3 regions of the Mesorhizobium sp. B2-5-4 genome follow, and region 1 is predicted to be linked to each of the others. Evidence: predicted binding sites of a transcription regulator. Region 1 holds the regulator's gene; each other region holds the start of a gene.
The links. The regulator LexA, encoded in region 1, represses DNA repair genes until DNA is damaged. The targets are predictions, from matches to a motif close to TGTTCNNNNTGTGTTCNG.
Positions count from the first base shown of each region.

Region 2: FJ492_RS05225 (UvrD-helicase domain-containing protein) is a predicted target of LexA. The motif match lies at 1,402-1,419, and genes of this name have one in related genera.
Region 3: recA (recombinase RecA) is a predicted target of LexA. The motif match lies at 2,437-2,454, and genes of this name have one in related genera.

Region 1 is NZ_VFUR01000001.1:434,431-439,740, reverse strand. Features, by position in the region: gene FJ492_RS02255 (ComEC/Rec2 family competence protein) at 1-2,091, shown strand, start outside; gene lexA (transcriptional repressor LexA) at 2,085-2,828, opposite strand; gene FJ492_RS02245 (GntR family transcriptional regulator) at 3,236-4,009, opposite strand; gene FJ492_RS02240 (ABC transporter substrate-binding protein) at 4,162-5,148, shown strand; gene FJ492_RS02235 (ABC transporter ATP-binding protein) at 5,207-5,310, shown strand, end outside.
Region 2 is NZ_VFUR01000003.1:130,122-135,431, forward strand. Features, by position in the region: gene FJ492_RS05220 (glucose/quinate/shikimate family membrane-bound PQQ-dependent dehydrogenase) at 1-1,201, opposite strand, end outside; gene FJ492_RS05225 (UvrD-helicase domain-containing protein) at 1,460-4,249, shown strand; gene FJ492_RS05230 (DUF5677 domain-containing protein) at 4,252-5,310, opposite strand, start outside.
Region 3 is NZ_VFUR01000004.1:211,521-216,830, forward strand. Features, by position in the region: gene FJ492_RS07145 (TfoX/Sxy family protein) at 1-308, shown strand, start outside; gene FJ492_RS07150 (pseudouridine-5'-phosphate glycosidase) at 310-1,227, opposite strand; gene FJ492_RS07155 (carbohydrate kinase family protein) at 1,286-2,230, opposite strand; gene recA (recombinase RecA) at 2,512-3,612, shown strand; gene alaS (alanine--tRNA ligase) at 3,884-5,310, shown strand, end outside.

The DNA.
Region 1 (5,310 bases):
GCGGTCGTGGTTCTGGCGGCGGTATGTGCATTCGTCTCGCGCTCCTGGCCGAAAACCCATCTGTGTTTCATGGCACTGCTGTTGTGTGTGCTTGGCCTGCTTGCGGCGAAGGTCGAAACATGGCGAGCCGGAACCCGGATGCTGGGCTCGGAAATCTCGACGCAACTGACCGGTCGCGTGATCTCGCTCGAGGAGATGGAGAGCGGCCGCATCCGGCTGACCATGGACGTGATTTCGACCGCCCGGCCGAAACTGCGCTACGCGCCTGAAAGGGTCCGGCTTTCGGCACGCAAGATACCGCCCGAAATGACCGCCGGCTCGCATGTCACAGGCTATGCCAAACTGCTGCCGCCGACCGGCCCGGTGCGGCCGGACAGCTACGACTTCTCCTTCGACAGCTATTTCGCCGGCATCGGCGGCAGCGGCTTCTTTCTCGGCAATCCAACGGTCGTCTCCGCCGAAGCCGGTGAGATGCCGCTGCCGGCACGCGTGTTTTCAGGCATCGAAAATGCCCGCGAAGCCATCGCCGACCACATCAGGGGCAGCATTGGCGGCGCCGAAGGCGAGATCGCGGCGGCGCTGATCGTCGGCGTGCGGGCCGGCATTCCCGATGAAATCAACGAAGCGATGCGGCGCACCGGCATCTATCACATCATCTCGATTTCAGGTCTGCATATGGCGCTGGTGGCCGGCACCATCATGGGTCTGCTGCGCGGCGCCTTCGCGCTGTTTCCAGGGTTTTCCGCGCGCCGGCCGGTGAAGAAATACGCCGCCGCCGCCGCACTGTTTTCGATCGCCGCCTATCTCGTCATTTCGGGCGTCGTCGTCGCGGCCGAACGCAGCTTCATCATGCTGGCGGTGATGCTGATCGCCGTCTTGTTCGATCGCGCGGCGCTGACCATGCGCAATCTGGCGATCTCGGCGATCGCCGTTATCCTGGTTTCGCCGCACGAGGTCGTCGGCCCGAGTTTCCAGATGTCGTTCGCGGCAACCGCAGCCTTGGTTGGCGCCTATGCCGGCTGGGCCGACCACCATGCGGGAAAGACGAGGCCTCCGCCGCCAAAGCGATCCCTACCCGGGTTTCTGACGCGAAAATTCCTCTTGGCGACAGGTGGATTGGCCATGACGTCCATCATCGCCGGCAGCGCGACGGCACTGTTTGCCATCTGGCATTTCCAGCGGGTGTCGCCGCTCAGCCTGTTCGCCAATCTGGCCGTCATGCCGATCGTGTCGATCGTGATGTTCCTGGCCGTCGCTAGCGCGTTGCTGATGCCGTTCGGGTTGGATTGGCCGGCTCTCTACCTCATGGGCAAGGGCCTGACAGCGATGATCGCCATATCGGCGTGGATATCGGAGCGCTCTCCGGTCGATGGAGTCGGGCTGATTTCGCAGCAATCCGTGCTGCTGGTCACCGTCGCGTTGGTCATCGCGACGATGGCGACGACGTGGCTCCGGCTCACGGCGGTGCCATTCGCGCTTGCCGGTCTGTTGACTGTGTCGCACACGCGCGCGCCCGATGTGCTGATCTCGGAAGATGCGCGGCTGGTGGCTCTGTCGATCGGCAATGGCGAACTGGCCGTCAACCGGGAACGTCCGAACGAATTCGCAGCCGACAATTGGAAACGCGCTCTGATCTCCGAAACAATCGTCCTACCGGAAATGTTCGAGGAGACGGACGGGCAATTCGATCTTGCCACTCCCACCGACCTGCCGCTGGGATCGCCGTTCTATTGCCGCGAAGGCCTGTGCCTTGCCAGGCACCCTTCCGGCGCGATCATCGCCTATGTCGAGGATCGCAAGAACACCTGGAAGGCCTGCGCCTTCGCCGACCTGATCGTCGTCAATGACGCGACCGCCTATGACACCTGTCATAATCCGCTGGTTCTCGTCGTCACCAAACGCCAGCTCGCCCGCAAGGGGAGTGCCGCCGTTTTCTTCGATCCCCAATCGGCCACGACGCCGGCTGAGATCGAATTCGCCGTCGACGGACCATACCGGCCTTGGCACGAGCAGCGAAAATTCTCACGCGAGGCGAGGGGGCTGGCCCCCTATAAAAAGGCCGACAAGCCCGATGGCAAGCCAGTTCAGTAGCGCCTGATCAGCCCGACGAGCTTGCCCTGCACCTTGACCCGATCCGGTCCGAAGATGCGTGTTTCGTAGGCTGGATTGGCGGCTTCGAGCGCGATCGAGGCGCCCTTGCGACGGAACCGCTTCAGCGTTGCTTCCTCCTCGTCGACCAGCGCCACGATGATTTCGCCCGGACTTGCTGTATCGGCATTGCGGATGATGACCGTGTCGCCGTCGAAGATACCGGCCTCGATCATCGAGTCGCCCTTGACTTCCAGCGCATAGTGCTCGCCGCCCATGATCATGTCCGGCGGCACCGAAATCGAATGCGTCTGATGCTGGATAGCATCGATCGGCACACCGGCGGCGATACGACCCATGACCGGGATGGACACGGCTGAAACCGCATCATCGTCGTTGCCGGCCGCGGCCAGGCGGGAAGGCGCCGTCGCCGGCCTGATCTGGCGGCCGAGACTGCCTTGGCCAAGGCTGCCCTGGATGACGCTTGGCGAGAACTTCTTTGCCGCATTGAGGCCCGGCGCGATCGAGTCCGGCAGCCGCAGCACTTCCAGCGCGCGCGCCCGATTGGGTAGCCGGCGAATAAAGCCGCGTTCCTCCAGCGCCGTGATCAGGCGATGGATGCCCGATTTGGAGGCAAGATCGAGCGCTTCCTTCATTTCGTCGAAGGAGGGCGGTATCCCGCTTTCCTTGAGCCGTTCGTGGATGAACATCAGCAGTTCATGTTGCTTGCGTGTCAGCATGGCGGCCCCCAAGGCATTGAACGAAAGGTCTGACCAGAATCGAAAAAACAAACCCAGAACAAACACTATCCGTTCCAGTTGTGTTCCGCAACCGTTTAAAGTTTAATGAATTTGTTAACGCGTCTGAAGTTTTTTGCCGCGACAGCGGACTGAGGCCGATCCTTTCCACGATCGGCAGGCATTGAAATCGTTTTGGTTAATGGCCTGTGGCCTATCCACTGATGGGCCTTGGCATCAGTCTTTCGGGGGGCTCTTCGCGGGTGGATTGTACAATTTATGGATCCATTATTCGCGGAACGAAACGAAATCAAAACGCCAACGATTGGTAGCTTAGGGGCGGCGATGGACCCAGGCGTTTGGCCCACTCCGGCCAGCGCATGCCAATAGGCGTCGCGCAAGCATTGAAGTCACCCGGAACCCGCTTGCAAGCTGCCGGCGCGGGCGGCGTATTTGGTCGCGCCGCTGTCTTCGCTATGGACATAGACGTGCAGGGTATAGCCGATATGCGCCGTCATCAGCGCCTTGGCCCGCTCGACGTCACGATCGAGTGCAGCTTCCATGATCGCTGTATGGTGTTCGATCGCAATCGCTTCGCACAATGCCTCCATTGCCTCTTCATAACCGTCCTTCAGGCCAGCCGCGGCCCGCAATGTCGGCGCCAGGCCGAGAAAACGATGATGCCGTCGCAGCTGATCGGCGATGGTCGAGCGGAATCGCATGAGCCAATTGGAAGTCGCCGCGCTCAGCAGCGCCGCATGGAAAGCTTCGTGGTTCTCGTCCCATTTATCGACGGCCGCATCCGAAGGATCGTCGACCGCGGTCTTGCAACGGGAGAGCCGGTAGTGGGCGGTGACAACGGCATCCTCCCACTCCTTGCCGCCTTTTTCCATCGATTCGAGGAACAGGGGTATCTCGACCACCATCCTGGCGCGTGCCAGGTCCTCCAGTTCGGCCCGCGATACCGGAGCGACGGTAAAACCACGATTGCTGATGGCGGTGACAAGGCGTTCGGCCTCTAGCCGCGACAAGGCTTCGCGCAACGGCGTCCAGCCAACACCATAGGTGCCGCGCAGCGCACTCAGCTTGAGCGGGGCCCCGGGCATGAGGCGCGTCGTCAGGATATCGCGCCGCAACAGCTGATAGGCTGCCTCCGTCTTTGTGGAGATCGTTTGATCCTGCATCGCGGTCCACCCATGGTCTGGCAAAGAAAATTATATATGATGTTGGGGCATGGCAAGAATTATATATAATGTTTGACACGGGCCGGCGGACTGACCATGATCGCCGCAGTAGCCGCGCTGGAAGCGGCGTCGATCAAATCTGGGAGGAAATGATGTTGAAGTCGAAATCCGCTTGGCTGTCGGGTTTGTTCTTGGCCGGCGCATTGGTGGTGAGCGCCGGCAGTGCCGCCGCCGATCAAATCCGCATCGGCATCGCCAATTTTGGCGAGCATCCGCAATTGAACGCCGCCATAGCCGGCTTCAAGAAGGCGCTGACAGACAACGGCTTCGTCGACGGCAAGGACGTCGTCTATACGGAGAGCCATACCAATTTCGATGCATCGCTGGTGCCGCAGATGATCGCAAAGCTGCAGGCCGAGCAGCCCAAGCTGATCTACACCATCACCACGCCGGTCTCCCAAATCGCCAAGAAAGCGCTCGCGGGCTCCGGCATTCCGATCGTCTTTGCCGCGGTCACCGATCCGGTGGCGGCCAAGCTCGTGCCGTCGTGGGACTCGGGTGATGAAGGCATGACTGGCGCCACCGATCTTCAGGATGTTGCCGCGGTGATGGCCTTCACCAAGAAGCTGTTACCAAACGGCAAGCGTTTTGGTGTGCCTTACAATCCCGGTGAAGCCAACGACGTTGCCCTGATCGAAAAGATCAAGGCGGCGGCACCGGCCGCCGGTTTCGAGGTCGTGGAAGTCGGCATCGACAACGTCAATGACATTCAGCAACGCATCGCCTCGCTCGCCGGGAAAGCCGATGTGATCTACGGACCGACCTCGAATCTGATCCAGCCGGCGATCGCAGCTGTCTCGGCCGCCGCGCGCCAGGCCGGTATCCCGGTCGTCAACGCCGATGACAGCGCGGTCCGCAACGGCACCGTGCCGGCGAGCTTCGCGGTCAATTATACGCAGGTCGGGATCAACGCCGGCAACATCGCGGCCGAAGTCCTCAAAGGCAAGGATCCCAAGACGATCGCGCCGTCACGCCCGGCCTACAAGGACCACATGGCGTTGATCTCGCGCAAGGCGATGGCTGCGTTCGGCATCGAGATACCGGCTTCAATGGCCGATTGCGGCTGCATCGTCGACTGACATCGGCGCTGTGAGGGTGACGGCGCGGGCGCTGTCACCCCGAGGTCAGGGAGGAACGATGCTCGAGATCCGATCCGCGCGTAAAGTATTCTACAAGGGCCAGGCTGACGAGAAGATTGCGCTGGACGGCCTCAGCCTGTCGCTGGCCCCAGGCGAGTTCGG
Region 2 (5,310 bases), on a different contig from region 1:
GGCCGAGCTTGTCGTCGGCGCTCGGCGTCGACCACATGTTCGGCGAGTTGGCGGTGTAGGTCTGGTCGGCCGGCAGCGGCGTCGTCTGGTCCGGATTGCCGGAATCCCAGTTCCACAGCAGTTTACCGGTGCTCGCATCATAGGCGCGGATGACGCCGGACGGCTCCTGCGTCGAATAATTGTCGTTGACCGCGCCGCCGACGATGATCTTGCCGCCCGCGATCAGCGGCGCCGAAGTCGAGTAGTAGTAGCCCGACTTCGGATACGGCATGTTGGCCAACAAATTGAGCGTGCCGCCCTCGGCGAAGGCCGGGCAAACCTGCCCGTTGGCGGCGTCGAGCGCGATCAGCCGGGCATCCGAGGTCGGCAGGTAGACGCGCGCAGCGCAGGGCTGACCGGCGGCGCCCGCGGCATCGGCATAATAGGAAACGCCACGGCAGGTCTGGTGCTGGCGGTCCTTGTCGAGCTTGACCTTGGGATCGTAGCGCCACTTCTCCTTGCCGGTCGCCGCATCGACGGCGATGGCGAAGTTGTGCGGCGTGCAGATATAGAGCGTGTCGCCAATTTTAAGCGGTGTCACCTGGTAGGTGGTCTCGCCGACATCGTCCGGGCCCTTCACGTCACCGGTGCGGTAGGTCCAGGCCGGCTGCAGATTGGCGACATTGTCGGGCGTGATCTGGTCGAGCGGCGAATAGCGCTGGCCGAACTGCGTGCGCCCGTAATAGTGCCATTCGCCCGCGGGCACATCGCCGCCGAGATTGGCGTTGGGGATCACCTTGTCGGTGTCGAGCGCGCCGCCGATGTCCTTCGGGTCCGTGGTCATCGAATAGCCGGCCACCGCCAGCGATGCCAGCACGGCAAGGATCAGAGGCGCGCGACCGTCCGGACCGGCAAGGCCGCGCCGCGCCCACGGCGTCAGCAGCCACAGCGCCACCAGCACGATGATGCCGCCGCGCGGGCCGAGCTCCCACCAGTCGAAGCCGGTTTCCCATACCGCCCAGGCCAGGGTGCCGATCACGATCGCCGCATAGAGCCAGAGCGCCGTGGAACGGCGCCGGTAGAGCAGCCAGGCGGTGATCAGGAAGGCTAGACCGACAATGATGTAGTACCAGCTGCCGCCCAGCGAAGCTAACCAGATGCCGCCGGCGCCAAGTGCCAGGCCTATGAGGAAGAGGACGAGGGAGGCGATGGTGACAGCCAAGATGATACTCCTTCGACTGTTGCGCGCATGAGGCGGCCTTGGGCAACCCGGCATTGTGTGCCGCCCCCTGCGCAACTTTCTCCCGACCGCCGCGCCTGTCAAGCATAGGTCATGGGTCCGCGGCAGCAACCTTCTTCCGCCTGAGGTTGTTCACAACGCCGGCCGCCATGTCGCTCAAGCGGCCGTATCAGGCACTTTACCGGAACAAAACGTAGACAGTTCTGGTCTTTCGCTACCGAATCACTACATTCGGGGGCGATGTCCGGCTTTTCCGAAGACATGCCCTTTTTCGACGAACCCGATGCGCGGCCCACGGCCCCGTCGGGCATTGCCGCGCGCGCCATGGCTGCCCGCGGCGGCCAAAACAATGCGCCTGACTATCTCAGGGGCTTGAATCCCGAGCAGCGGCTGGCGGTGGAGACCACCGAAGGGCCGGTTCTGGTGCTGGCCGGCGCCGGCACCGGCAAGACCCGCGTGCTGACCACCCGCATCGCCCACATCCTCGCCACCGGCAGGGCCTTTCCCTCGCAGATCCTGGCCGTGACCTTCACGAACAAGGCCGCGCGCGAGATGAAGCAGCGCATCGGCATCCTGATCGGCGAAGGCAATGTCGAGGGCATGCCGTGGCTCGGCACCTTCCACTCGATCGGCGTGAAGCTGCTGCGCCGCCACGCCGAGCTTGCCGGCCTGAGATCCGACTTCACCATCCTCGACACAGACGACGTCGTGCGCTTGATCAAGCAGCTGATCCAGGCCGAGGGCCTGGACGACAAGCGCTGGCCCGCGAAACAGTTCGCCCAGATGATCGACGGCTGGAAGAACAAGGGCCAGGGCCCGGCCGACATCGCCGAGGGCGATGCGCGCAGCTTCGCCAACGGCAAGGGCCGCGAGCTCTACAAGGCCTATCAGGAGCGGCTGCAGACACTGAACGCCTGCGACTTCGGCGACCTGCTCTGCCACCCGATCCGCATCTTCCGCGCCAATCCCGATGTGCTGAGGGACTATCACCGGCGCTTCAAATACATCCTCGTCGACGAATACCAGGACACCAACACCGCCCAATACATGTGGCTGCGCCTGCTGGCGCAAAGGCCCGAAGCGCCAAGGAGTGGTTCTCCGGGCGGTCGCGCTCCCACCGCGTCCAATTCGTCGGTCATCGACAGAACAGAAGCAGGGCGCTATAGGCCTCCAGCGCCTGAAGAAGACCCACTGGAGCATAGCCATGGATCGGCTGCTTCGGCCGAAGGCCGCAAGCCCGACCGGGCGTCCGAGCCGTTGCGAGGCCCCCGCGGAGGGCCCGCGCCGGCAGGCGCGGAACAGCCCGTGAGCGAAAACAAGGTAAACATCTGCTGTGTCGGCGATGACGACCAGTCGATCTATGGCTGGCGCGGTGCCGAGGTCGACAACATCCTGCGCTTCGACAAGGATTTTCCGGGCGCCACCATCATCCGGCTGGAGCGCAATTACCGCTCGACCGCGCACATACTGGGCGCCGCCTCCCACCTCATCGCCTACAATGAGGGCCGTTTCGGCAAGACGCTGTTCACCGATCGCAACGATCCCGAGGACGGCAAGGTCAACGTCCACGCCGCCTGGGATTCGGAGGAGGAAGCCCGCGCCATCGGCGAGACCATCGAGGCCTACCAGCGCCAGAAGCATAATTTGAACGACATGGCGATCCTTGTCCGCGCGTCCTTCCAGATGCGCGCCTTCGAGGACCGCTTCATCACGCTCGGCCTTAACTACCGCGTCATCGGCGGTCCGCGTTTTTACGAGCGCATGGAAATCCGCGACGCGCTGGCCTTCTTCCGGGTCGTCGCCAACAGCACCGACGACCTCGCCTTCGAGCGCATCGTCAATGTGCCGAAGCGCGGCTTGGGCGAAGCGACCATCCGCCAGATCCACGACACGGCGCGCAGCCTGCGCATCCCGATGCTGGAGGCGGCGGGAACGCTTGCCGAAAGCGACGAGCTGAAGCCGAAACCCCGCGCCGCGCTGCGCGAGGTCGCGGCCAATTTCGAACGCTGGCAGAAGGCGCTGGAAACCACGCCGCACACCGAACTCGCCGAGACCATTCTCGAGGAGAGCGGCTACACCGACATGTGGAAGAACGACCGCTCGGCCGAAGCCCCCGGGCGGCTGGAGAACCTGAAGGAACTGATCCGTTCGATGGAGGAGTACGAGTCGCTGCGCTCCTTCCTCGAACATGTCGCGCTGGTCATGGATGCCGAGCAGAATGCCGGGCTCGATGCCGTTTCCATCATGACGCTGCACTCGGCCAAGGGCCTCGAATTCGAAACCGTCTTCCTGCCCGGCTGGGAGGAAGGCCTCTTTCCCCATCAGCGCGCACTCGACGAAGGCGGCCGCTCCGGGCTCGAGGAAGAGCGCCGGCTCGCCTATGTCGGGCTGACGCGGGCCAAGAAGAACCTGCATATCTGGTTCGTCTCCAACCGCCTCATCCACGGGCTCTGGCAATCGACCATCCCGTCGCGCTTCCTCGAGGAACTGCCGGAAGCCCATGTCGAGGTCGCCGAAGCCGGCAACTCCTATGGCGGCTACGGCAATCCCTATGGCGGCGGCTCGTTCGCATCCGGCCGTGGCGGCGGCCAGGGGGCAGGAAGACAGAACCCGTATGGCGCCTCGCGCTTCGACAATATCGGCGCCAATTCGGGCGGCGGGGAAAAGTCCGGCGCCTTCTCCAACACCTATTCCACGCCGGGCTGGCAGCGCGCACAGGCCAACCGCACCGAAGCGACCGACCGCAACTGGGGCACGCGTTCGGGCCATCAGGTCGAACGCATCGGCTATGGCGAGACAGACTCCGGCTACGGCGCCGGCCGCACCAGCGTGAAGGGCCGCACCATCGACGGCGAACTGGTCGCCAAATCCGTCTCCGACACGCCGTCGGCTTTCAGCGTCGGCGACCGCGTCTTCCACCAGAAATTCGGCAACGGCAATATTTCAGCCATCGAAGGCAACAAGCTGACCATCGACTTCGACAAGGCCGGCCAGAAACGCGTGCTGGACGGGTTTGTGCTGCCAGTGTGAGGCTATGAAATTTTATGCAAGCGACGAGATGGTAATTTTTTCATACGGGCAAGAAGACATCGAAACGTTTTCTTCTCATTTTCTGTATTTCCAGATTCCTCATTCACTCCGGTTTCGTAGCTCATAAGCTTAACAACCCGACAATAATACTCTATATCTCTCTTACTCACAGCAGAGACGCCTTTTTGATGATGCATCTTTTGCATAATCATCGAAGCAACCATTCCAGTCATCAACCTCACCGGAATGGCTTCCAGATCCTCCTCCCACCGGCCACCCACCACAAATTCGAACTTCTCTTGGTCAAAATCCTTGAAAATGTGCCGAATTCCAGAATGAGCGAATGAACTCAGAAACTCATAAGTAGGTTCAAAAAGCTCGTAATCTTCCGCAATTTTCGAATAGGAGATCATTTTAAAAAATGAGATATCCCTTTGGATAACCTCGCCAGTTGATATTCTACGTATCCTATTTCTAACGATCCGGTCGCCTTTTTTATCAAACTCGAAATCTCCCATGGCCATGCCATAATCTATCTCGAATAGAAGCTTCGACCTACTCTCGGAGCCGTCGATGAAACACAATTTGCAATAATTTTCAAACAAAGATCTTACAAGTATATACTTCTCCTCTGGAGAGCTTGTGAAAGTCAATTTCCATATTGATCGAATAATCCTATAACTTCTAAGGACCAGATAAAATGTAACAATCCTGTTAAAGCCAATCCTAAGTTGCGACCCGTTAAAATTTCTATCTATGTAATTTCCGAATATGTACAGTGGTATTGCCATATCAGGGTTGTTTTCGAATTCAAGGTCAGAATAATCCTCTAGTAGATAGGCAAAATCCTCCGGCGATTCGTAAAACTCGTTAAAAGCTTCGTCGATTTCGTGTCGCCCTTCCGGGGAAAATTTCTTCTTGTTCATCTCGGACGGCACAAAGCCGGTTTTATCAAACACATAAATGAGGGCGGAGTTCATTCCGGATTGGATCATGAGTTTGATTGTCTCACGCCTCTGCTCCGCAGCCGAATGAAAATACGTTCCAAACAGAAGCCGGTC
Region 3 (5,310 bases), on a different contig from region 1:
TCGCCGAACTGTTCGAGGGCCTCGGTCCGGTCAGCATCCGAAAACTGTTCGGCGGCAAGGGCATCTATTTCGACGGCGTCATCGTCGCCATTGTCCTGCGTGGCGAATTGCTGCTGAAGGCGGACGAGCAAAGCGCACCGGATTTCGAAGCCGCGGGCTGCCGGCAGTGGACCTATATCGGCACGCGCCACGGCAAGCTGGTAGCGATGCCCTACTGGAGCATTCCCGACAGCGCTTTTGACGATCCGGACGAAACGACGGTCTGGGCACGCCGCGCCTATGAGGCGGGGCGGCGCGCCGGCAAGTGACCTACAAGGCCTTGGCGATCTCAGCCGCCAGCCTTGCATTGTTCTCGACCAGCGCGATATTGGTCTTCAGGCTGCGGCCGCCGGTGAGTTCGAGGATTTTTCCCAGCAGGAACGGCGTTACCGCCTTGCCGGTGACGTTGAGGGCCTCGGCCGCCTTCTGCGCGGCTTCGATGTAGCCCGCCATTTCTTCAGCGGGGATTTCGTGGTTTTCCGGCACCGGATTGGCAACCAGCAAGCCGCCGCCCAAACCCAGAGCCAGGCGCGTCTGATAGAAATGCGCGATGTCTTCCGGCTTGTGCAGGGTCAATGGCGCCCGGAACGGCGACTGCCGCGACCAGAAGGCGGGCATCGTCTCGCAGCCATGGCCAACCACAGGCACGCCGCGCGTCTCCAGCACTTCCAGCGTCTTTTCGATGTCGAGGATCGCTTTGGCGCCGGCCGAGACGACGATGACCGGCGTGCGCGCCAGTTCATCGAGGTCGGCCGAGATGTCGAAACTCTTTTCCGCGCCCTTGTGCACGCCGCCGATGCCGCCGGTGGCGAATACTTTTATCCCGACCATGTCAGCCGCGATCATGGTCGCTGCGACCGTGGTGCCCCCGGTGCGGCCTTGCGCGACGGCGAAGCCGAGATCGGCGCGCGACAGCTTCATGGCGTCACCCGTCATCGCCAGCGATTCGCGCTCGCCGTCGGAGAGGCCGATCTTGATGCGGCCGCCAATCACGGCGATCGTCGCCGGCACCGCGCCGCCGTCACTGATGATCTTCTCGACATTGGCCGCCATGGCGCCATTGTCGGGATAGGGCATGCCATGGGTGATGATGGTGCTTTCGAGCGCCACCACCGGACGCCCGGCGGCCAGGGCTTGCGCTACCGGTGCGTGGATATCGATGAAAGGGCGGGCGGTTTCTGGCGTCATCTCTGATCTCCAATCCGGGAGTGCGGCGCATCCACTGCGCTCTATGAATTTGCCGGTCTCATGCCACTTCCCTGGCATCCGGCACAAGGGCCAGCGCCTCCGCGAAACTCGCCGCGGTGAATTCGGGCACCGCATTGGCGCTTTCGATGGTCAAGGTTGCCGCCGCGACGCCTTCGCGCAGGGCCTGGCGCAATGGCAGGCCGCGCAGCAGTGCCGCGACCGTCGCGCCCGCCAGTGCGTCGCCGGCGCCGGTGACATCGGCAACTTTTCTCGGAGCAGGCGGCAGGATCGAAAAGGCGCCCGTGCCGTCGAAACCCAGCACAGGGCCACTGCCTGCCGTGACCACGCCGCTGGCAAGGCCGCTGCACCGCAATCCGTCGATCATTTCCTGCTCGCCGACACTTGCATTGACGCCGGCCAGCACAGCGGCCTCCCGTCGGTTCATGAAGAGTTGGGCCAGCCCGCCGAGCACCGGTATCAGCCGCGTCACCTTGGCCGGCGAAATCGCGATGGCGAAAACCGGTTTGCCGGCGGCGAGCGACAGCAACCCCTCCAGTGCGGCCGACGGCAGGTTGGCGTCGCACAGGATGGCATCCGCGGCGGCCACTTCCTGGCGTATCTTGGAACGTCTGATCTGCTTGGGAAAAGCCAGGTCGTACAGCGCCATGTCGGCAAAGCCGACGATCAATTCGCCCTCGCGATCGATCAGCGCTGTGTAGCTCGGCGTGGCACGATCGAGGAACACCGCCGAAAGATCGGCGATGCCTGCCTCGGCGATGGCCCGTGAAACCGTATCGGCTGACGCATCGCCACCGCGCACCGAAAGCAGCGATGCGCAGAGGCCGCGCCGCACCATGCTGCGCAACGCATTGAAGACGCCACCGCCGACATCCTCGCGCATCGTGCCGGGATTGGAGGCGGCCGGCACATAGGGGCCGGACACCTGGCCACGCCGGTCGATATGGGCACCGCCCACGGCCAGTACCGTCAAGGAATCCACCATGGCGGCGATATGACCTTTGTTGTTGGGACCGCACAAGCGCTAGAGTGCGCGACAGAGCTTCGCATGCAGGACGGCGATTCGGCCGGGCGATACGATCGAGCCGTCTGGCCCAATGCGCGGCCTGTTCCTGCCCGGGTTTGCGAGACAAAAAAAGAACAAATCAGGATATCGCTTGTTTTTCAATTGGTTGTCACCCCTTGCCAAATGAGAACAAAAAAGGTACAAATTGACAAGGATTACGGATTGTCCGGCCTTCATTGACGACCAAGGGGTGATGTATCATGGCTCAGAATTCTTTGCGGCTGGTAGAGGATAAGGCAGTGGACAAATCAAAGGCTCTGGATGCGGCGCTGTCGCAAATCGAGCGGGCTTTCGGCAAGGGCTCGATCATGCGGCTCGGCGCCAACGAGCAGGTCGTCGAGATCGAAACGGTGCCGACCGGGTCGCTCGGCCTCGACATCGCGCTCGGCGTCGGCGGTCTGCCGCGTGGCCGTATCATCGAGATCTACGGGCCGGAAAGCTCGGGCAAGACGACGCTGGCCCTGCATACCGTGGCCGAAGCCCAGAAGAAGGGCGGCATCTGCGCCTTCGTCGATGCCGAGCACGCGCTCGATCCGGTTTACGCCCGCAAACTCGGCGTCGATCTTGAAAACCTGCTGATCTCGCAGCCCGACACCGGCGAGCAGGCGCTGGAGATTTGCGATACGCTGGTGCGTTCCGGCGCCATCGACGTGCTGGTGGTCGATTCGGTGGCGGCGCTGACGCCGCGCGCCGAAATCGAGGGCGAGATGGGCGATTCCTTGCCGGGCCTGCAAGCCCGCCTGATGAGCCAGGCGCTGCGCAAGCTGACCGCCTCGATCTCGCGCTCCAACACCATGGTCATCTTCATCAACCAGATCCGCATGAAGATCGGCGTCATGTTCGGTTCGCCCGAGACGACGACCGGCGGCAACGCGCTGAAATTCTACGCCTCGGTGCGTCTCGACATCCGCCGCATTGGCTCGGTCAAGGATCGCGACGAGGTGGTGGGCAACCAGACCCGCGTCAAGGTGGTCAAGAACAAGCTGGCGCCGCCCTTCAAGGTGGTCGAGTTCGACATCATGTATGGCGAGGGTGTCTCCAAGACCGGCGAACTGGTCGATCTCGGCGTCAAGGCCGGTGTGGTCGAGAAGTCGGGCGCCTGGTTCTCCTATAATTCGCAGCGTCTCGGCCAGGGCCGCGAGAACGCCAAACTGTTCCTGCGCGACAATCCCGACACCGCGCGCGAGATCGAACTAGCGCTTAGGCAGAATGCCGGGTTGATCGCCGAAAAGTTCCTCGAAAACGGTGGCTCAGAGGGCAATGGCGATGATGGTTTTGAGGACGAAGCCGGCGCGATGTAGGGCAACGCCAGAGTTTGGCCATAAATCCAGCCTATTATCTGATGCTTAAGTAACAGAGTTCTGTAGTACCGCGTTCCAAACCGCCGGCCTTCGCGCCGGCGGTTTTCGTTTGCGTGCCTGCGTAAGTGCCGGTGCAAAGCGCGAATTGGCCCAATTCCGTGTTTCTGGACAGGGTCAAGAGCTACGGCTAAAAGGCCAACTCCATCTTCTAGAAAACACAGAGCCATCTCCCGCCGGTCCGGCCGGCGGCTCTCTTGAAAAGGCAGTATCCATGAGTGGCGTGAACGAGATCCGGTCGACATTTCTCGACTATTTCCGCAAGGAGGGCCACGAGGTCGTGGCCTCGAGCCCGCTCGTGCCGCGCAACGATCCGACATTGATGTTCACCAATGCCGGCATGGTACAGTTCAAGAACGTCTTCACCGGTTTGGAGAAGCGGCCCTATTCGCGTGCCACCACCGCCCAGAAAAGCGTTCGCGCCGGCGGCAAGCACAACGATCTCGACAATGTCGGCTATACCGCGCGCCACCTGACCTTTTTCGAGATGCTCGGCAATTTTTCCTTCGGCGATTATTTCAAGGAGCGCGCCATCGAGCTTGCCTGGAACCTCATCACCAAGGAATTCGGGCTGAAGAAGGATAAGCTGCTGGTCACCGTCTACCACACCGACGATGAGGCGGCCGATTTCTGGAAAAAGATCGCCGGTTTCTCCGACGATCGCATCATCCGCATCCCGACCTCGGACAATTTCTGGGCGATGGGCGATACCGGACCCTGCGGCCCGTGCTCGGAAATCTTCATCGACCGTGGCGAGCACATCTGGGGCGGCCCTCCCGGCAGTCCGGAGGAGGATGGCGACCGGTTCCTTGAATTCTGGAACCTGGTGTTCATGCAGTATGAGCAGGTGACGAAGGAGGAGCGCGTCGACCTGCCGCGCCCGTCGATCGACACCGGCATGGGCCTGGAGCGCATGGCATCCATCCTGCAGGGGGTGGAGAGCATCTTCGAGACCGACCTGTTCCGTCATTTGATCGATGCTGCGTCCTCCGCACTTGGGCGCGCACCCGATGCGGAAACGGTTTCCTCCTACCGCGTCATTGCCGATCACCTGCGCTCGTCCTCCTTCTTGGTCGCCGACGGCGTGCTACCGTCCAATGAAGGCCGCGGCTATGTGCTGCGTCGCATCATGCGCCGCGCCATGCGCCATGCGCAGCTGCTCGGCGCCCGCGATCCATTGATGTGGAAGCTGGTGCCGGCGCTGGTGCGCGAGATGGGCCAGGCCTATCCGGAACTGGTGCGCGGCGAAACGATGATTACCGAGACCTTGAAACTCGAGGAGACACGGTTCCGCAAGACGCTGGTGCGCGGCCTTGGGCTGCTCTCCGAGGCGACGGAGAAGCTCGGCGCCGGCGACATGCTGGATGGCGAGACGGCATTCAAGCTCTACGACACCTATGGCTTTCCGCTCGACCTGACACAGGACGCGCTGCGCCAGCGCAGCATTTCGGTCGATCTTGCCGGATTCACCAATGCGATGGAGCAGCAGAAGGCGGAGGCGCGTAAGCACTGGGCCGGGTCCGGCGAGGCCGCCACCGAAACGGTTTGGTTCTCCGTGCGCGAAAAAACCGGCGCCACCGAATTCCTCGGCTACGAAACCGAGCAGGCTGAGGGCCTCATCCAGGCGCTGGTCAAGGAGGG